DNA from 3 places in the Clostridium oceanicum genome. Region 2 is predicted to be linked to each of the others. Evidence: riboswitches for the same ligand, from Rfam matches in the RefSeq annotation. Region 2 holds a riboswitch; each other region holds the start of a gene.

What was found. A riboswitch is a leader RNA that binds a small molecule or an ion and turns the genes downstream of it on or off. The one in region 2 is predicted to bind cyclic di-GMP.
Region 1: it holds a riboswitch for cyclic di-GMP, as region 2 does, so the genes downstream of both, ABDZ71_RS05905 (flagellin N-terminal helical domain-containing protein) here and ABDZ71_RS10960 (flagellinolysin) in region 2, are expected to answer to the same signal.
Region 3: it holds a riboswitch for cyclic di-GMP, as region 2 does, so the genes downstream of both, ABDZ71_RS08680 (collagen-binding domain-containing protein) here and ABDZ71_RS10960 (flagellinolysin) in region 2, are expected to answer to the same signal.

Annotation. Positions count from the first base shown of each region.
Region 1 covers NZ_BAAACG010000006.1:519,666-527,240, reverse strand. The annotation lists gene ABDZ71_RS05925 (hypothetical protein) at 1-86, shown strand, start outside; gene ABDZ71_RS05920 (ABC transporter permease) at 433-1,227, opposite strand; gene ABDZ71_RS05915 (ABC transporter ATP-binding protein) at 1,230-2,114, opposite strand; gene ABDZ71_RS05910 (hypothetical protein) at 2,142-3,164, opposite strand; cyclic di-GMP riboswitch class II at 3,429-3,512, shown strand; cyclic di-GMP riboswitch class II at 3,641-3,723, shown strand; gene ABDZ71_RS05905 (flagellin N-terminal helical domain-containing protein) at 3,838-5,484, shown strand; gene ABDZ71_RS05900 (MarR family transcriptional regulator) at 5,561-5,800, opposite strand; gene ABDZ71_RS05895 (threonine aldolase family protein) at 5,996-7,024, opposite strand; gene ABDZ71_RS05890 (hypothetical protein) at 7,445-7,575, shown strand, end outside.
Region 2 covers NZ_BAAACG010000010.1:97,528-105,102, reverse strand. The annotation lists gene ABDZ71_RS10980 (damage-control phosphatase ARMT1 family protein) at 1-424, shown strand, start outside; gene ABDZ71_RS10975 (hypothetical protein) at 705-1,022, shown strand; gene ABDZ71_RS10970 (FUSC family protein) at 1,262-3,091, opposite strand; gene ABDZ71_RS10965 (histidinol-phosphatase) at 3,503-4,258, shown strand; cyclic di-GMP riboswitch class II at 4,677-4,761, shown strand; gene ABDZ71_RS10960 (flagellinolysin) at 5,010-7,499, shown strand.
Region 3 covers NZ_BAAACG010000008.1:555,962-563,536, forward strand. The annotation lists gene add (adenosine deaminase) at 1-38, shown strand, start outside; gene ABDZ71_RS08665 (cob(I)yrinic acid a,c-diamide adenosyltransferase) at 238-759, opposite strand; gene ABDZ71_RS08670 (GHMP family kinase ATP-binding protein) at 875-1,840, opposite strand; gene ABDZ71_RS08675 (sirohydrochlorin cobaltochelatase) at 1,853-2,644, opposite strand; cyclic di-GMP riboswitch class II at 2,918-3,001, shown strand; cyclic di-GMP riboswitch class II at 3,057-3,139, shown strand; gene ABDZ71_RS08680 (collagen-binding domain-containing protein) at 3,201-5,519, shown strand; gene srtB (class B sortase) at 5,509-6,240, shown strand; gene ABDZ71_RS08690 (hypothetical protein) at 6,468-7,268, opposite strand; gene ABDZ71_RS08695 (ABC transporter permease) at 7,268-7,575, opposite strand, start outside.

The DNA of each region.
Region 1 (7,575 bases), on a different contig from region 2:
TTTATTTAGTTAAAAATGCTGCAAATTCTAATGAATTAGATATTAAAGCTCTTAAAGAAATTGCAAATAATCACTACTCCTTATAAAGTCTAAAATAACTCTTTCTATTTACTAACCTTTTATTTATAATATGTTTTAAATTCTTAAGTTATCTTATTTAAATTATTCTTATGATAACTTTATTCTTAAAAAGTTGTCATAAGTATATATAATCTTCTGAAATTCTTCATACCTATGAAAAGTATTCATCATTTCCAAAATTATAAACAAATAACAGTATTATTGTATAGTATTTTTATCAATACATATACTTAAGCATTTCCCCATGTAATACAAATTCCATACCTTATCAATACTTAATAATTAATATTTAATAAAAACACCTTACTTTAAACTACTTAATAATTTAAAAGTAAGGTGTTAATAATCCTTTTATTTCTTATTAGGATCTACAAAGGCTTTATAAGTAATTTTAGGAAGTACTATCATAGCTATTAAGAACAATGCTGCATTTATTAAAGTAACTATAAATGGCATCCCATTTCTAATCTGTTCGCTATAATACATAACATTAAGAGGGAAAAATCCACCTATATGAGCAATAGTTTTTGAAGGAATCCCCATTGTAACAAGGATAATATTAAGAAAAGTTGGTAATCCCATTATAACTCCCCCCAATATAAATGGAAGAACTGCTGATTTTGATATTGATGAAAGGGTTAATCCTATTTGAGCAAAAAAGAATGAACCTAGTATTATAGTTAAACAAACTATTAATATCAATTGTAATACTGTTAATGTAGAACCACTGTTTCCAAAATACCAAAGTTTGGTTAATTGTAAATCCAAACCTTTTCCATTTGCAGCAGAATATGCTTTATGAAATACTACAAAGAACACAGAAATATTTATTATAGATGCCATTATTCCATGAGCAATCCATTTAGCCATAATAGTTTTCTTTTTACCAAGCTTAGTTGAATTTATTAATGAATTCATTTTAGATTCATATTCTTGAATATATGCTCCTGAAAACATAGTAAAAATTACAATTCCTATAAAAGGAGCCATACCTGTAAACTTCAAAAATACATCAGCATACATATCAGAAATATTAGAACTCGCTCTTACAAGTTGAGTTGATAACAATAAAATCATACCCCATGGAATTAATACAGATAATTTAAAACAACGTTTTTGAAATTCTGCTTTTATAAGTGATAACATTTCTACACCTCCTTTGCATCTTCAATATCAAAGTAAAACATATAAACATCTTCAAATCTAGCTTGAGCAGAAGTTACATTTTGAGCCTTTGGAATAGTATCTGATATTACTCTAAGCTCAATACTATGGACTCCACGTTGTATATTAACTACTTTATATTTTCTTTGAATTTCATAGGCTTCATTTTCATCAACTGTATTTACCAAAAAAACTTTACCATCCATTTCTTCTAATATATCTCTATGAGTACCTTTTAACATTAAAGTTCCATCTTTCATAATTAAGGTTTCTTTTGCTATAGCCTCTATATCAGATATTATATGAGTAGATAAAACAACTATTTTGTCCTTAGATATTTCTGATAAAAGATTTCTAAACCTAGTTCTTTCTTGAGGATCAAGTCCTGCTGTTGGCTCGTCCAATATTAATATATCTGGATCATTTAAAAGTGCTTGAGCAATACCTACCCTACGTCTCATTCCTCCTGAAAATTTACCTACAGGTTTTTTTCTAACATCATATAATCCAACAAGCTTTAAAAGATAGTCAACTTTTTCATTTGCTTCTTTAGAACTCAATCCTTTCAAGGCAGCAATATATTTTAAAAATTGTTTTGCTTTAAAACTTTTATAAACTCCAAAATCTTGAGGTAAATAACCTATTTTAGCTCTATATGCTTCTTCATCTTCAAAAATGCTTTTTCCATTTAAAACAATATCCCCGCTATCAGGTTTTAATAAAGTTGTCATCTGTCTCATTATAGTAGTTTTCCCAGCACCATTAGGTCCTAAAAGTCCATAAACTCCATTTTCTAAAGTTACTGAAAAATTATTTGTTGCTTTTTTATGACCAAAATTTTTACATAAATTCTTAAGTTCTAATTTCATATTATAATCCTCCTCATATTTCAAAATTTATTTTGCTGTTAATCTCTTAGCTGATGCCTTTATTGCAATAATTGTTATTAAAAAAAGTATTGTTAAAATTGCTAAAATCATGTTAAATGTACTAGTAGATATTCCTAAAAAACTTACATAAAATGAATTCTGATATATATATGGTGGTTTAGCAGAAAATTCAGGTAAAAATAAATCTGGGAAATTAAAACTGCCAAACATATAAATAATTTTTTTAGGTAAGAAGCTCATATAAGGTATAACTTTAAATGATACAAATACAGCTGCAATTAAAGATATAGCTTTCAATGATGTTTTAGATAAGAATGAACACAAAACACATATTAATGAAAATGTTATTAATAAAAATAATATAAATCCTACTTTAATTAAAATAAAGTTTTTAATAGAAATACTTCCATCCAATAGTGTTTGAGGCTGTAATATTCTAAAAGCTTGTAAATTTCCATTTTGTGGTGTACCATATTTAAAAGTTAACTGTACAAATTGAGATATTAAATAAATTATATATATAATACTTGGAATCAATACCCCTAATAATAATTTTGAATTTAATACTTTAAATTTATTTTTGCTAGAGAGAATTAAGTTATCTACTCCACTTACTACTTCATCTGTATAAATTGTACAAAACATCATTATTATAAAAGCTAAAAAATATACCATCATTAAAGGGTTATTTATTCTACTATTGAAAACTTGCCAAAACAATATATCTTTATATCCATTTGATTTTTTATCTTTTAATTGTTCTTTTGCGGACTTAGCCATACTTTCTACATTAGAATCGGCAATTTTTTTTAGTGAATCAATCTTTTTTTGAAATTTTTGATTAGCAATAACTCCTGTACTTCTAGTATCTATTACTTTTTTATATTGCTTATCAATATGAAAATTTTCAGTTTCTAATGTAGGTTTAAAAAACATACAACCAACGGTCATAAATATAAAAAATACCATTAATATTTTATTAGATTTGATTTTAATTTTTTTTGTAAATTCTGTTTTTAAAATACCCATATATCTCCTCCTGCTTGATAATTTTACTTTAACTATTTGAAGCAAAAATATTTTAACAAATATCTTTATTATAGTTAATATTGTAATGTTTATCATAATTTGCAGCCATAGAAGCAACTTACAAAAGCAATGTTTTAACTTACAATATCGTAAGTTTTTATACAATTTGTAATAAAAACTTACGAATTACTTATAATCCACTCCAAACATTTCCATTTTTATTAGTTTTATGCTATAATTTTCATATATTATTTAAGAATATATAATTAACAGGGAAACGTAGATATGCATACTCAATTTGGGCATCTTGTATGCATGGAGTTAGTGATGCAACCTACCCTATGTTCATAATTTTGTGAACATAGGTTTTTTTATTATTAAAAAAACTATAATTTTTTAGTTAATTAACATATCTTTAAAAATCAAATTTAGTAAATAAGAAAATTTATACAGATAAGCTATTTAAAAGAATTTTATACCTTAAGGGAAACGTAGATATACATACTTAAATTGGGCATCTTGTATGTATGGAGTTAGTGATGCAACCTACCCTATGTTCATAATTTAATGAACATAGGTTTTTTTATCTGATTTTTTTAAATAAATTTATAACTAAAAAACAACTTTTATTAAGTATACAAATTATAGGAATTAAATAAGGAGGCACCCTTTAATGAGAATTAACCTTAATACTAATGCAATAACTACACATACAAATATGATGAAAAGTATTCTTCAATCAAATAAATCCACCCAAAAATTATCTTCTGGACTTAGAATTAATAGCGCTAGTGACGACTGTGCAGGGCTTTCAATATCAGAAAAAATGCGTGGACAAATAAGAGGTTTAAAACAAGCTAAAAACAATGTACAAAATGGTATTTCCTTACTACAAACTGCAGAAGGTGCTTTAAAAGAGACTGAATCACTCATTCAAAGAATGAGACAACTTGCAGTACAAGCATCTAATGATATAAATTCAAAGGAAGATAGAGAGCATATACAAAATGAACTAAATCAATTAACATCAGAAGTTAACAAGATAAGTAATCACACTGAATTTAATAATCAAAAATTATTTAAAGGAAGTACTGTTAAAAATAAAATTACTATAATAAAAAGAGAAAACAAACCAGATTTCACCACAGCTAAGACAACAATTCAAGGGTTGAATTTGGAATATACTACTCCTGGATCATTAGGAAATTGCGTAAAATTAGAGTTCATAAAACCTAAATATTATAACCAATATTTAGATATACGTAATTCATTTGTTAAAGCTAAAATTTCTAATAAAAACACAATTGAAAGTCTACCATACTATAACATTAAAATAATACTTTCTACTAATAAGTCAGGAAATATTACATCTACAATAGAAGACGTAAAAAATGAACTTAATAAAAATTATGATGCAACAAATTTATTTAAAAAAATAACCTGTTCAGCTTCATCCCTTTCTAATATAGCCAAGCCACAAAAAGCTACTCCTTTAGAAGGTGGAAGTGATTTAAATACTGAAGAAATGCTATTTAAAATAAATAAAAACTTTCAAAATGGTGATGTATTAATACTAGATGGGAAAAGATATATAGCGATACGAAACACTAAAAATAATAAACTACTAAAAGAAAATGAATTCAACATAGGAAAAAATAAAGATATTACAGCTTTAAATTTATTTAATACAATAAAAAGAAATGATAATTACACTTCAATAGATTTTGATTTATCAAAAGTAGAAAAAAACAACTTAAAATTAGTCCGAATGATAGGTATATATCAAGATAGTCCATTTGATATTAAATTTGAATCTAATAAATTAAACCTAAAGTTACAAACAGGAGCGAATAAAAATCAATCATTTAATATAGAGCTATGTGATATGGGGGCAAATTCTCTTGGAATTTCTAATTTATCTATAAAAGATACTAACTCTATTAAATTCACACAAACACATACAAAGAACTTAAATAAGAGAATAATTAATAACACTAATAGGAAAATTAAAGAATATGCTTTAGATGTTTCAAGTCATGAAAAATGCACAGCAGCTATAGAAGACCTTGATAAAGCAATAGAAAAAGTTTCTTCTTTTAGAGCTAAACTTGGAGCTTATCAAAATAGATTAGAACACACAATAAATAATTTATCTACTTCCTCTGAAAATCTAATATCATCAGAAAGTAGAATCAGGGATACTGATATGGCAAAAGAAATGATGAATTTATCTAAAAACAATATATTGGTACAAGCAACTCAGGCAATGCTTTATCAATCAAACCAAAAACCACAAGGAATTCTTCAATTATTAAGATAATTATATCTATAGCAACATAGAATCTTTTGTAAACTTCAAATTCATTAAATAAAAATAAGCACTAAAATTTTAGTGCTTATTTTTCACTATACTTTTTTATATCATACCACTCTGATTTTATATTTTCTTCCATCCTATAAATAAGTTCAAGAACCTTTTTCTTTTTTTTATTAAATCCCTTAAAGCATGTATCTATAATTCTGTTTTTCTCTCTTATAATTTCACAATATACCTGCTTAGGCTTATCCTTAGGATAGAATTTATAAGAACCCTTATAAATTTCATCTTTCTTTTTAATTACAAGTTCTTGTTTCATAAATTTAAAAATACTCTTAGTAATTGTAGTTTTATCACTTTTTAGAATACTTGATAGCTTTATTAAATCAATTCCAGGATATTCACAAACTCTAGATAAATATATAAATTGCTCATATCAATTAACTCTTTCTAAATTTTGAAGATCCAAATTTACTATAAAAATTATGAGAATCTTTTTATAAATAATTTATATTTAATTATTTAATTTTTTAATTTCTTCAATTAATTTCAAAACTTCTTCTTTTTTAGTAGCCCATGAAGTAACTAATCTAATTGAAGAATAATTTTCATCTACTTTTTCCCAAATATAAAATCCAAACTTTTTTTCTAATTTTTCGATTACTTCATTTTTTAAAATAGGAAATATTTGATTGCTTAAAGATTCAGTTAAAAATTTAATTCCAGCCTCTTTTAGTCCTTTAGTTATTAGTTTTGCCATTTCATTTGCATGATTTGCAAGATCAAAATAAAGATTATCCTTAAACAAAGTTTCAAACTGTATTCCTAAAACTTGCCCTTTTGCAAGTAATCCTCCTTTTTGCTTTACATTATATTTAAATCCATCTCTTAAAGCTTCATTTCTTATAACTATAGCCTCTCCTAAAAGTGCTCCATTTTTAGTTCCACCAATATAAAAAGCATCTGTAAAATCATACATATCCTTCAAAGTCAAATTAGCTTCTTTAACAGAAAGTGCAGATCCAAGTCTTGCACCATCAGCAAATAGTATAAGTCCTTTAGATTTACAATATTCATTTAAGTTTTTTAGTTCTTCTTTTGTATATACTGTACCAATTTCTGTAGCATTAGAAATATAAACAAGTTTTGGTTTTACAAAATGCTCACAATTATAAGGAGTTATAGCTTTTTCAATCTGCTCTGGAGTTAATTTGCCGTTTTTTGAAGTAACTGTTATTATTTTATGTCCAGTATATTCAATTGCACCAGTTTCGTGAGTAGCTATATGACCAGTATTTGCACATACACAAGCTTCATGTGGTTTTAAAAAAGCTGAAATAACTATCAAATTAGCCTGAGTTCCTCCTGATATAAAATGAATATAAGCATTCTTATCTCCAAGCAACTTTCTTATCTTAGAAATTGCATTTATTGTATGAGAATCATACCCATACCCTTCTTCTTGCTGCATATTTATTTTGGCTAATGATTTCAAAATATCTGGATGACAACTTTCACTATAATCATTTTTAAAACTATATATTGACATTCTTTATTCCTCCTTTAACTATTTTTTACCAACTAAAAAATTCAATTTGTTTATTACGTTAAATACTTAGTTTAAAATTCAATTAAATATATGATATTTTATAATAGTTGAAATGTCAACTATTATAAAATGTTTACATTAAAAAATATTTTTCTAAATTTATCCATATTAATACTGTTCTAAAATTTAACAATAAATATTTTTTAATAAATCTACTACTTTCTGTATATGTAATCTATTTCTCTTAAATTTATTTAATTAATATTAATCTTTTGTTAATTTATTCTTGTAACTTTATGGTAATTTTAAAATTATTTTGGTATAATTATATTTAGTTTTTAATTTAATAATATTAATTTAGGTGAAAAACTTATATATAAATTTATAACCAAATTTTTCAGGAGGACTTAAACGTTGGATACGGAACACTTTAATAAAATACTTAACTATCTAATAACACTATTATTACTTACTTTATGGATAAGTATTTACATAATACAAGGATTAATAGGAACTGTGGCCTGGGAACTATCAGAATTATTCTT
Region 2 (7,575 bases):
AGTATATATTATGGACAACTCAGGAGAAATAGTTTTTGATAAGCTATTTATTAAAGTTATAAAAGAAAAGTATCCTAATGTAAATATAGATGTAATCGTAAGAGGAAAGCCAGTATATAACGATGCAACTATGGTAGATGCAGAGGAAATAGGACTTTCCAAGATAGTAAATGTTTTACATAATGGCTCAGATATACCTGGAACACAGTTAAATGAAATAAATAAAGAGTCAAAAGAGATAATTGATAATGCAGATTTAATGATTTCAAAAGGACAAGGAAATTTTGAAACTCTATTTGGATGTGGGGAGAATATTTATTATATATTCTTATGTAAATGCGATCTATTTACTGGAAGATTTAATTTAGAGAAATTTAAAGGCGTTTTTGTTAATGAAAAAAGAGTAAAAGACATCATGAAGTAATAATTAGCAAATAAAAGATAACAGATAAGAAATAACAGATAATAGATAACAGATAACAGATAACAAATAACAGATAAGAAATATAAAATAATAGCCTATAGGACCCTCATTACATGTATTTAGAAATTTTTTATAGATTGTTTTTAATATAATACAATAAAATATGTTTATACAATTATTACAAAAAATTAAAATAAATGTTGATTTCTATGTTTTATAGGTATATCATATATAGAGTATATTTAATATAGAAATGAGTTGTATGTTTATGGAGCTTTCAATGATTATATTTTTACTGGGGATAAGCGGTATAATATATGGGGTAGTATTGTATAAATTAAATTATTTTAAACTTGCATATGTAAGTTTTTTCATGAAGAGTGTTGAAAGTTTTACTGATGCAAATAAAGTGAAAAATAAAAATGATGTTACTAAGGCTATAAGTGTATCTTTTGTATTCAATGGTTTTGTTTTTTCATTTATTGGATTAGTATCTTTATTTTTCAATAACAAAGCAAACTATCTTTTATATGTTTTGTTAGGTGTTGTTTCAGTACTTATAAGTTTGTATAAAGTTAAAAAAGTTATTAAGATTTAAGGTGCATTCAAACAAATTGAAATGTGCTAAGAATTTTGCATAAATCTCCACAAAACTTTATTTTTAAAATTAAAAGATGACTAGATATAGGGTAATCTCTATATCTAGTCATCTTTTGGTATATTTAAATTAATTAAGTTTTTAATATAGTAAATAGCTGTTATACTTTAACAAGTTTAAAGGTGTTAATAAAGTAGTATAGAGCTGTTATATTTTTAAAATAAAAGTATATGGAAGTATTAATTAACTTCGTCTACACAGCAGATTACTAAGCCTAAAAGAGTGTGGACACTTATTTCTGAAACGTTATCTTGTAAGGCTTTTAGTTCTTCTTTTTTAGGAAAAACAACTTTTTCACCTTTTAGCATTAAAATATATTTATTAAGAATATCTTCTATAAGTAACAATTCAGTATCATAGGGTGCTGTTATATATCCATTCTTTTCTCTAGAGTATAAAAATGTTAGGGTTTCTATGAAAATTATAGAAATCTTAATGAGTTTTCTTTCCTTTGAAATTTCTGAATGCTGGAATCTTGGATGAATAAGATCTCTATATAAATAAGCTTTCATTATAAAATCATCTATATGATATTCTTTTTTAGTTTTATGAAGTGTTCTTATTCCTCTTATAATTAATATATCATTTTCTATTATCTGAATTAAAGTTTTCTTTATAGTTTTATTGTGCCTGTCTGAAAATATCCATTCCATAATAACAACTATTAGTCCTGCAGCTACTGTATAAAGGGCTCTTTGAAAATAAAGAGTTGTAGTTGAAGCGGCTGGCAAATTTATGATTATGGCAGTTATTGTTATAAAAGTAATAACTCCTATATAATGAATACCTAACATAACAAAGGCTCCGAATAGGCCAAGTATTGCTAGAAATATTTGCCCATATAAATTAGGAATCAGTGGTAATATTATAAAAGTAATTGCTACTCCTAAAAATGTTCCTATTATTCTGTTAAAAGTTGTAGAGTTAGTAGAGTTTTTAGAAGGAAGCAATAGTGGAAGCATTGTTATAGGAATCCAAATAGGTTTTCCCATAAAATAATGAAAAGATACAAATACTCCAATGGTTAAAGTTATAGCTACTTTAAGAGTATACTTCATTCTTAAGGTATTAAAATTTATATTATCTTTTAGCCAAGAAGTAAAATGCTCATTATGATGAGTGTATTTCTTTTCACTACTTTCATCTGTTATATCACATATGCTTTTCCTTTTTTCTAAAAGGATGTGTGCTAATTTTTCAGTAGTTTTTACAAATTTAAATTTAGGAGTTTCTCCTTTTTTTAGTGCTATAAGGAATTTTTCTAATTCATCATATTTTTCATCAGTAATGTTTTTATATTTAATTGTAAATCGTATATTTTCCATGAAGTTATGAAGATATAAAGCAAATTCAAAGAGAAGTTTTCCATAGCTACTACTAAGAAGCCATCTATAGGAGCTTTTATAAAATTCCGATAAAAAGTTTTTGTATGCTTCATAGCTGTCAGTTTGAGCTTTTTCTACATCAAGATTTTCTTTATGAGATCTCACTTCTTTTATACATTTTTCAATGTAATCTTCTATAGATTTTTTCATATTTTTATTAAGATCTAAATTGTGCATAAGCATTGTAATTATGCAGGCTATGATTACAGCTAAAGATACAGCTATTATGTCTTTAGCATTAGGACTTGTTTTTGAGTAAATAGAATAAACAAATATAAAAAGAATAGGCCTGTGATTCATAAAACCTTTCATGTGTTCATCAAATGAAAAGAATACTATTATTGCTGTAAATAAAAAGGTTGTTATTAAGCAATAAGCTTCATTTTGCATAGTTATATATTTTAGTAGTAGAGCAATATTAGAACATATAAGGATTTTAATACTTCTAGTTAATATTCTTTTTTTATAAAATCCTTTAGAATTTACAAAATAACAGTGTAGTCCAGCAAGGGCACCTAATAAGGCAGGATAAATACCTAAAAAACCATATTCTACTAAAAATATAAAAAGTAAGGCTGAACAAATTTTAGTTGAAGTTATAAAGTTATTTTTACTTAATTTCATTTCTTCTTCTGTTATATTATTTAATTATTTTTTCTTAAGCTATATATCTAATATAACTAGTCTCACCTCTTTCGATATATGTATGAATTATTAAGTAATCGGAGTATTATAATAGTTTTTTATAAAAAAATAATAGCTTTAAAAATATTGATAAAAAGTATTATACTCTCATATCGTATTTTGTCAAACTATACTGTAATATTGTAAAGGTTTCCTAGAAAGATTCCCTGGGGTATTTAATAAATTAGTATTTTCTATTAAAATAATGATTTATTTATAGGATTAGCTAAAAGAGGTATTTTATATATTTGAATATTAGAAGCTAAAAGTATATTATAGTAGATAACTTATATATAAATCACAACTTGAAATATAAAAATTATTAAAAAAAGAAAAAGAGAGGAAGGTATGATGAAAAAAACTAATTATCATACACATCATTATCGTTGTAAACATGCTAAAGGTGAGATAGAAGAATATGTAAAAGCAGCAAAAAATAAGGGATTAGAAGAGATAGGAATAAGCTGTCATGCTCCATTTAAAGATAGTAGAGTTCTTGGTGATAGAATGGACTACTCAGAGTTAAAAACATATTTAAAAGAAATAGATGAAGTTAATAATAAGTATCCTTCTATAAAAGTTTTAAAATCATTAGAATGTGAATATTTTCATCAGTTACATGATTATTATGATGAGTTATCTAAATTAACGGATTACCTTATTTTAGGACACCATGCTGTAATTATAAATGATGATAAAATAGTAGATATGTTTTTTGCAGAAACCAAAGAGGAATTAAGCTTATATAAAAAAGAGGCCTTAAAAGCTCTTAATACAGGCTTATTTAAAATATTTGCTCATCCAGATTTATTTATGAATAGCTATAGTAAATGGGATAAACATTGCGAAAATATTGCTAAGGAAATTTTAGAAGCCTGTATAAAAAATGATGTTATTATAGAATATAATGCAAATGGATTAAGAGTTAATAAAAACTATCCTAATAAAGAATTTTGGCAGTATGTAGCTAAAAACTACAAGGATATACCTGTAATTGTAAATTCAGATGCTCACGATCCAGAATATATATATGATGATTTTGTTATAGAAGCTATTAAACAAGCTAAAGATCTAGGGCTAAACTTAAAAGATTCTATAAGTTTTTAATATAAAATTATGTAAAAAGGTTTTATCAATCTAATTTATTTTTATATTTTAATTTTATTATAAATTATATATTGTTTTTGATAATTCTAAAACCCTCTAAGTGGGATATTTGCTTTATTTATTAATCCTATGGTTTATTTAACCAATAAAATTGGAAATATTTATTGAATTCCTAATCTTCATGTGATATAATCTGAGTAATTAATAATTGTTCCTAGGTAATAACACATACTATTTTCAAAAATAGGATATATTTGTAACTATATCTTTAGATTTATAGTATAATAATAAATGACATGTAAAATATTGTAATATGTTTTAATTTAAAGACAATGGTATCTAAGATTTTAATTGATTGTAAACTGGAAACTAAGTTAAACTATAAATTCGGTTTGAATTTTAAATATAAAAAATTACATATTGTAAAGGGAACTGTGAAATACATATTATAAATTGGGCATCTTTATATGTATGGAGTTAGTGATGCAACCCACCTTATATTCATAAGATTTTATGAGTATGGGGTGGGTTTTGTTTTTATTATTAGTAGAGAGAATAGTTTTAATAGGGGGAAGTATTTTCTCTATTTTAGTAAGCGAATAGTTTAGTTATGATATATGGTTTCGTTTTTATTTTTAGTAAAGTTAATAGTTTTTAACATAAGTTTTTACCATAATAGGAATTTATCATAATTTTAGTGAAGTGAATAGTTTCCATAGCAGTATATACCTTTGTTTTATAGAGTGGGGGGATTTATATATTTATTAATACTTATAACCAAAAAAATTTACTTAAAAATACAAATAGAGCATTAAGTAACCTTAGCAGTTCAATTAGTAAAATATCTTCTGGACTTAAAATAAATGAAGCTAAAGATGATCCAGCAGGACTTGCTATTTCTGAAAAAATGAAATCTCAAATAAGAGGTTTATATAGATCTTCAAAAAATGCACAGGATGGAATTTCTCTTATACAAACGGCTGAAGGAGCTTTAAAAGGAATGACTGAAATGTTACAAAGAATGAGAGAGCTAACTGTATGTGCAAAAAATGATACTAATACTTTAGATGATAAATTAAGTATTCAAAAGGAAATAGATGAATTGGTTTTAGAAATAGATAGTATATCTAAAAATACTAATTTTAATTCTAGAAATGTTTTTGATGTTGAATCTGAAAGTAATAATAAAGTTAGGCAGTTTATTTTAAATGGTTTAAAATCTGGTTGGCTTAAAGGTGCTCAAAATACAGTAGATAAGGCATTAGGCCTTAATATAGAAGATCCCATTAAACTAAACATTAATATTTTCAACGGAGATTTAGGGGGAGAGGTATCTTCCGTTTCTGGTAACAATGAAGAGTTGAATTTGAATATAGATTTAAAGGATTTTCAGGATGATAGTAATCTTAAAGTTTCTTATGATAGAATAATTACTCATGAATTTAGTCATATAGCTATGATTTCTGAGTTTGGTATGGACAAAATTAGTTCTATACCTGATTGGTTTAAAGAAGGAAGTGCTGATTTAGTTATAGGTGCTGATGAACGCTTAAAACAAGTTATTTCTAATTTGAAGGGAGAATTTGATAATAATAAACTAAATGAATTAATTTCAAGGGGAGTAGATTTACTAAATGGAGCTAATTGGCTTGGAGATGATAAAGATTATGCAGCTTCATATGTAATAATGAAATATTTAAATAGTAAGTTAGATGCTTCTAGTGATATCAAAGATTTTATGAATTCTATAAAAACATCTACAGAAAACGGATTGGATGCATTAAAAAACTCTATAACTTTAAATACAGATTCAAGTATTAGTTCTTTTGACAATTTTATAGATGATTTTAAATTAAATGCTAAGGATTTTGTGGAAAATAATATAACTCTAGATTGGAATAAGGATGAATCAGATGTAGGCTCTATTCTAGGCTTAGATGGAGTAGGTACTGCTTTAGATAATAAGTCAGTAATCCATAAAACTAGTTTATTAAAAAATGACCAATCACTTGAAAATGACCAGCCCCTTAAAAAGGTTACTATAAATTGGGGAAGTGGGCCTAAAAATAATTCTAATATGTTTTTACAAATAGGAGCAAATGGAGAGCAAACAATGAAATTAGAGTTTGATAGAATAAGTGTTGATTCTTTGGGGCTATATAATCTTAATATATTAAATAATGAAATAGGTGCAAATTCAAAGAATCCAAATACTCCAGGAGACCCAACTAACCCGGGGAATCCGAATACTCCAAGTAACCCCGGTGATCCAAATAAACCTGAGGGTCCTAATAACCCAAATACTCCAGGTAACCCAACTGACCCGGGGAATCCGAATACTCCAAGTAACCCCGGTGATCCAAATAAACCTGAGGATCCTAATAACCCAAATACTCCAGGTAACCCAACTAACCCAGGAGACCCCAACAACCCAAAACCAGATGACCCCAATACCCCAACTAACCCAGAAAAACCAAATACTCCAACTAATCCAGATCCTACAAAACCTACTGCATCAGTAAGTGGACAAATAGCTACATTTTCAAATGTAGGAAGAGCTACTGTTGACGTAAATGTAGGCAGGGACAATTTAGTATTAGGAAAAGAATTTAAAATAACAATAGTTAAAAACTCAGGTGATTACACTTCTGCAAGCTGGATTAGAGGGGATTTAGTTATATCTTTAGCATCACATTCATCAGTAAATACATTGCAGAGCGCAGTAAATCAAGCTTTAATAGATGGAGCTTGGAGAGTTAATGATGCATGGATGAGGCACCGCAACTTAATAGAAAATTTTGATCCTTTTGCAGTTAAAGTTTTAATAAGCGGAAGAATAATTCCATCAGATGTACCAAATACATTTCATGTGGAAGCCACAATAAATAAAGGAATGCCAAGAGAATTTGACTCAATAGAAAGTACAACTTCTAACTATAATATTTCTATACCACAAATGATAAATTCAGAGGATCCTATACAAATCATTGATAAAGCATTAGATAAAGTTTCTTCATTTAATGCTAAATTGGGAGCCTACACAAATAGGCTCAACCATGTTATTAATAATTTAAATACTACTTCAGACAATCTAACTGAAGCTAATAGCAGAATAATGGATTGTGATATAGCAAAAACTTGGATTGACTTTGCAAAAAATAAACTTCTTAAAGATACAGCACAATCAATGCTTCTCCAGTCAGATTTAAACAATAAAAGGGTTCTTAATTTACTTCAATAGGAAAATAATATTTGTGATTTCTGCGGATTTACATATGCCTTTTTAATCATATAAATTCCTGATTGTGATAGGTTAT
Region 3 (7,575 bases), on a different contig from region 2:
AAGAACATTTAAAAAAATACCTAAAAGACTTTAAGTAAGAAAATATATATTTCCATAATTCATTAAATATTTTTTATTAAATATCTAGTAAATAACTACTTTTATCCTTTTAGATGAACAAATGATTTACACTAAATCATTCATTTAGTGTAAGTCATTTAAAATTTTAAATTTTAATAATAAAATTTTGTAAAATTCTTATACATTAATTCTACTTACTTTTAAAGTAATAATTTTTTAATTTTCTATTCCACATCTAGCTTTGACACCTTTTTTATAGTAATGTTTAATTTCTTTCATTTCTGTTACTAGGTCTGCAAATTCTATTATTTCATCCTTTGCATATCTTCCAGTTATTATAACTTCTACTTTAGGATTTCTATTTTCTAATATATCTATTAAATCACAAGGAGAAAATAAATTATAATACATAGCAATATTTGCTTCATCTAAAACAACTAAATCATATTCTCCTGATTGTAAAATATTTTTTATTTTTAAAAGTGCTTCTTTTGCTAATCTATAATCTTCCTCTTCCGGGTTATTAAAAATAAATTTATCTTGACCAAACTGCTGCATTTTAAAGTTATCTAAAAGTTCTGGAGTTTTAAGTTCACTATATTTCATTCCTTTTACAAACTGTCCAAAATAAACTTTTTTGCCAGCACATATAGCTCTTAGAGATATTCCTAGTGCTGCTGTAGTTTTTCCTTTCCCATTTCCAGTATAAACTTGAACATATCCTCTTTCCTCTGACATCATATCTACCTCTTTTCCATTAAAATCTTAACTTAACCAATAATATAATCTAACTATTCATATGTAAATTGCAAATAAATAAAAAGTGAAAAATATACCTTATATATAAATTAGGTTATTTGAAAGTAACACTTTCTAAAGGATATACTCTCAAATCCCCATAGGGCTTATACCCTTTCAATGCTTTATTTAAGGTTTCTTTATCTTTATATATTATCCCTAAAGCATTTCCGCTATGTGCTCCTATAATCCCTGATCCGTAAGTTCTATTTTTATAATCAATAACAAAATCTAAATAACTATAAGTCACTCTATGTAAATTTCTAATTATACTTTCAGTAGACACATAAGATATTCTATCTATATCTTTTTTCAAAATTCCTTCTTTTAGAATGGGAACTAAATCATCTACTTTTTCCATAGAAGGTAAATTTTTTTTATTAAAATTAACAGTATTAATTATTCTATTTCCTTCAAATGCAAGTATGTAAAATTTTATATATTCTCCTATTTCTTCTTTATATTTTCCATATTTATAATCAAATATATTAAATTTATCAAATATAATACTATCTGTAGGTTCTATTTCTAGGGAAAATTTTGTTAATTCTTCTTCTAAATAGGGCTTATTAAATATTTTAGTTAAAACTTTATAAGTAGCACAAATATCTGCTGTACTACTAGCAAGTCCCTTACCTTTTGGTATCTGACTTTTAATTTCTATATGAAATTTTTTATAAAAATCACTATATCCCCAATTTTCAAGGATTTTTTTCATAAACATACTAGCTTTAAAATTATTTCTATACTTTATGTTACTATATATTTTGCCTTCAGTTTTATTTAAAATTTTAAACTTATTATTTTTAAAATTTTTTCTAAAAATTCTTATATTATTAGTTTCTATAGTATTATTTATATTTAAATTATTAACTCTCACATTTTGATTCTTTAAATCATTCTTAAAAATTTTAACATTAGTATATAAATTTATAGGAAAAGATACTAAAATATCTTTTCCTTTAAAATTACCTTGAAGTACTTCTCCAAAGCTCCCTGGATATTTACTGTTATATTCCATAAACGGTCACCATTAATTATTTTCCATAGAATCTTTTATGTGATTTACATATATATTTTGAAATTCTTTATTTTCTCCTAATCCTTTAAGATATATCTCTACTTCAAAGCCTTCACTTTTTAATATATTTTTAAATGAGTCTTCATCATCTCCTGCCATATCACATTTTGCATGATCACCTGCTACAAGCATAAATGGCATTAATAAAACTTTTTTTATATCTTTTCCCTTAAGTTTTGGTATTACAGAATCTAAAGAAGGAACTCCTTCTACATTAGCTATGTATATATTACTATTTAGATATTCCTTTAAGTAATAATCATATTGAAAATAGGCTGCATTAGCTTCATGTTCTGTTCCGTGTCCCATAAGTATAACTGCTTCATCATTTTCTACTTTATTTGGCATTTGATTTTTCAATGCATCCACAGCTATTTTATAGTCTTTAGTTTTAAATAATAAAGGTCTTCCAAGTTTTATAGATTTAAAACTATCTTTATATTCTTTTACTGCAGTTTTTATTTTTTCATATTCTTCTCCAAACATAATATGTAAAGGCTGTACTATAATTTCTTCATATTGTTCTTTTTTTAATTTTTCTAAGGCTTCTTTGGGAGTATCTATTTTTATATTATCTCTTTTTAAAATTTTTCTTATTATCATATTTGAAGTAAATGCTCTTTTTATATCATAATCATTAAATTTATCTTTTATAATATTCTCTGTACTTTCTATAGAGTTTTTAAGTGCGTCTTTATAACTTGTTCCAAAACTTACTACAAGTATAGCTTTTTTATTTTTCATATTTTCCTCCTAAAGTTTAAAATATTTATATTATAATATGAGCCTATATTATAATTTTACCATATATAAAAATATAAAAATATTTTTTTATACTAGTTATATAGGATCCTTTCATTTTCATTTATACCCTATTTAAAATATTCTAATTAACCCTCCTAGTATAATTTTATAAATATATCATTATTAGTATATAAATATATTATTATCAGATATAAAAAAATCCTTGCAAAGAAAATAATACCATGCTATTATAATATCTATAAAATGTGTATATACACCTCGGGAGACTTTGATATACGTACTTATTTTGGGCATCTTGTATGTATGGAGTTAGTGATGCAACCTACCCTATGTTTATTTTAAGCATAGGGTTTATTTTATATAAATATATTAACTTGTAAAAAATAATATATCCTTTCAGGGAAACTTTGATATACATACTTATTTGGGCATCTTGTATGTATGGAGTTAGTGATGCAACCTACCTTATGTTTATTTTAAGCATAGGGTTTATTTTATATAAATATATTAATTTCTAAAAAAAGGAGATGACACCATGAAAAACAAAAGTAAAAAAAACATAGCAAATATATTATTGATTTCATTAATAATAAACATTTTGATTTCATTTGGAATTAACAATAAAGTATTTGCACACCCAACACTAGGTGATATAAATCATTACAATGGAATAGTTTTTGGAAACATGTCAGCTGAAAATGCAGACTCTGAAGGTCCAGTTGCAGTATTAGGAAATTTAAATGCTCCAACAAGTAATAGTGGAGAATCTTATTCTGTGTATATGGACTCTAGATCAGCAGTTATGGGTATACCATATCCTGTAAATGATTATTGCGCATTAGTAGTTGGTGGAACTCTCTCTAAATCAAGTAACCGAAATTCAAATTTAATGGCTCAAAGTGTTACAATAACAAATGAACAATTTAAAAACATATTTCCTAATTGGATGCATAGAGCAATAAGAGTACTCCCTAAACAAACAATTACAAATGCATTTGATGAGTATAAAAGGGATATTAATTCTGCAATCCAAAAAGTAAATAAATTATATGATAATTTTCCTAATAACTCAACTGATGAAAAAATAGTTCAATCCCCTACTAATGATAGGGTTAAAATCGCAAATATAAATAATATTGATGAACTTAAAAATGGCAATACAATTGACTTAGGTAATTTGGAAAATTCAGATTTTTTAATAATAAAATCCAATCAATCCTCTGTAAACTTTAATTTTGGAACACTTACATATAATGGAGATAGATTAACCACTACCTTCATTAAAAACAATAAGAATACTCTTGCTCAAGTATTTAAAAAAATATTATGGGTTTTCCCTAATGCTGATACAATTAATCTTTCATCTACTGAATTAGTAGGAAACGTTCTAGCTCCTAATGCTACTTTGACCGGTAGAGGTAACGCTATAGATGGTCAAGCAATAGTTGAAAATTTACACCAACGTCAAGGATTTGAACTGCATAGTTTTAGATTTGATTGGAATTTATTTAAAAACTTACAACTTTCTAAACCAGAAGTAGTTGAACCTCAGCCTGAAATAATTACTCCTAAACCACAAGTTATCGAGCCTCAACCTGAAGAATCAACACCATGGATTCCACTTACCCCTGCAAAAGAATCTATACCTTGGACTGAACTTACACCTGCAATACATACTATTCCATGGTATACACTTACTCCTGCAACAAAACAATGGACTGATACTTTTGTTACCCCTGAGCCTCAAGTACTACAACCTTTACCTAAACCTCAAGAAGTTCCTCCTTTAACTTGGACGGATACTTTTGTTACTCCTGAGCCTCAAATGCTACAACCTTTACCTAAACCTCAAGAAGTTCCTCCTTTAACTTGGACGGATACTTTTGTTACTCCTGAGCCTCAAATGCTACAACCTTTACCTAAACCTCAAGAAATTCCTCCATTAACTTGGACGGATACTTTTGTTACTCCTGAGCCTCAAATGCTACAACCTTTACCTAACCCTCAAGAAATTCCTCCATTAACTTGGACGGATACTTTTGTTACTCCTGAACCTCAAATATTACAACCTTTACCTAAACCTCAAGAAGTTCCTCCTTTAACTTGGACGGATACTTTTGTTACTCCTGAGCCTCAAATGCTACAACCTTTACCTAAACCTCAAGAAATTCCTCCATTAACTTGGACGGATACTTTTGTTACTCCTGAGCCTCAAATATTACAACCTTTACCTAAACCTCAAGAAGTTCCTCCTTTAACTTGGATTGATACTTTTGTTACTCCTGAGCCTCAAATGCTACAACCTTTACCTAAACCTCAAGAAATTCCTCCTTTAACTTGGACGGATACTTTTGTTACTCCTGAGCCTCAAATGCTACAACCTTTACCTAAACCTCAAGAAATTCCTCCATTAACTTGGACGGATACTTTTGTTACTCCTAAGCCTCAAATATTACAACCTCTACCACCAGCTATAACAGTACCTACTATGTTGCCAGTACAAACAATAAAAACACAAATACCAGTGCCACAAAAAGTACCTACAATACCAACGATAATAAAATCAAAAATATTAAAACCTAAAAAAAAGAAAAATACTGAACCTATACTAGTAACTTTAAAACCTAAAACAACAAATAACATTCCAATTATTAAAACAAAAGATATTCCAATAAAAGTAACTACTAGTCCTAAAAAAACAACACCTAAAACTAATATAGTAAAAACTATTAAAAATTATAATCCTAAAACAGGTGATAAAGGTGTTTTTGTTAATATTGTACTGTTAACTTTAAGTTTGATAGGTTTATTCCTTATTAAAGTTTTAAATATTAAAAAAAGTTATGAAAAATAAATATAAACTAATTAAGTATATTTTTATTGCTATTGTCATCATTAATAGTTCATATATTTTTAAATATTTTTATAATATTTATTCTAATGATAAATTATTAAAAAATATTAAGAAAACTTATAAAAATGCAACAAATTCTCATAAAAATAAATTCGATGAACTAGTAAAAAAAAATCCTGACTTTGTGGGCTGGCTAAAAATCAATAATACTAATATTAATTTTCCTGTAGTACAGGGAAAAGATAATAAATTTTATTTAGACAAAGATTTTTATAAAAAAAATAACAATTCAGGTTCTATATTTATGGACTATAAAAATAAAATCACTAACAACATTAAAAATAGAGATAAAAATATAATATTTTATGGTCATAATATGAAATCTAACACCATGTTTGCTGAGTTAAACAAATTTACTAATAAAAATTTCTTTATGAAAAATAAATATATTACTTTTAATACTAGAACTGAAAATTTAAAGTTTGAAATTTTTTCTGTATATAAAACTAAAAGTACAGAAAACTATAGAAAAATAAACTTTGTTAGTGAAAAGCAGCATGAAAACTTTTTAAACAAAATAAAAAATAATTCTCTGCTTAAAAAAAATATAAGTTTAACCCATAATGATTTTATTATAACTTTAAGCACCTGTGCTTATGATTTTGATGATGCTAGACTAGTATTACATGCAAAATTAATAAAAGAAAAAATTTTAAAATAAAATTATTCTAATTAAAAAGATATATTAATATAAAAATATATCTTACTAAACTAATATTTATAAACTCTTAATTTAAAGCTACATTTTTATAATTAATCTTCCTCCATTGTTTCAGGATTAATTATAAAATGTAGCTTTTTAAATTATATATCAGTAGATTATTTTTTTCATTAAATAATAGAAGAAAATATGTTTCTAAAAAATAATTTTTTAGAAACATACTTAAATTAGTAACTAAATTCTCTCTTTTCAAATATATTTTTCCCTATAAAATAAGCTACTACAAAATAAATTAAAGCTACTAAGTTTCCAATAATTAGAGTTTTAAAATCTACTCCATCAAATCTAACTCTTCCTACATATCCTATAACTCCAATGGGAGAAAAATTATTAGTAATTGTAGTTTTATCTGAAATACTTAAAAATATAGATACTGCTATTCCAAGAGCTATACTAACATTTTTATTTTTTATATACATAGATACTAATCCAAATATAAGTCCCCAAGATGCCATAGGTATAATTGCTGATAAATAAATTAATATAACTTGTGAAAGTCCTTTAAAACTCAACCCAAAGAAGAAAATACCTACTATAAATCCTAATAATAAAGTTAAAACTACTACTAAAAAAGAATAAACAATCAGGCTTAACACTTTAGCTTTAAAAATACTACTATTATCTTTGTGAAGTCTTATAAAAAATTTCATGTTTCCACTAAAAAAATCTTCTCCAAATATTCCTATTGAAAATACAATCATAAAGAATGCAAAATATGGTGCTGCAGTTCTGAAAATAAATTCAGTACCAAGTTGTTTTAAAAATATACTGCTATTCATATTTAATAAATCATTAAGCATTTCTTTAGAATATTCTAGTGCTTCTTTAGGATTACTTTCTAATCTAGCTTCTTGAGAATTCATTATAAAACATATTGAAATTGCCATAAATATAATAAAACCGATTAATATATATAATTTCTTTGAATGTACTAACTTAGTAATCTCATTTTTTAAAAACTTAGCCATCAAAGTATCATCTCCTTTTTACTAAATAGTTTAATATCTAAAATCATAAAAAATATAATATATAAAACAAATAATATAATAGAAAATTTAGTTATTTGTCCTTCTTGTAATACAAATTCCCATAAAAATCTTCTAGGTGTTATATTTCCTATAACTTTCGGAAAAAAATCTGACATTATTACTAATAAAAATACTAACAAAGATAAAATGGAACTATTTTTAAATAATATTGATATCATTACAAATATAAGAAGTATAGGAATTAGTGTAATTAAAAATGTTCCTCCCATTCTTGATACTTTTAATA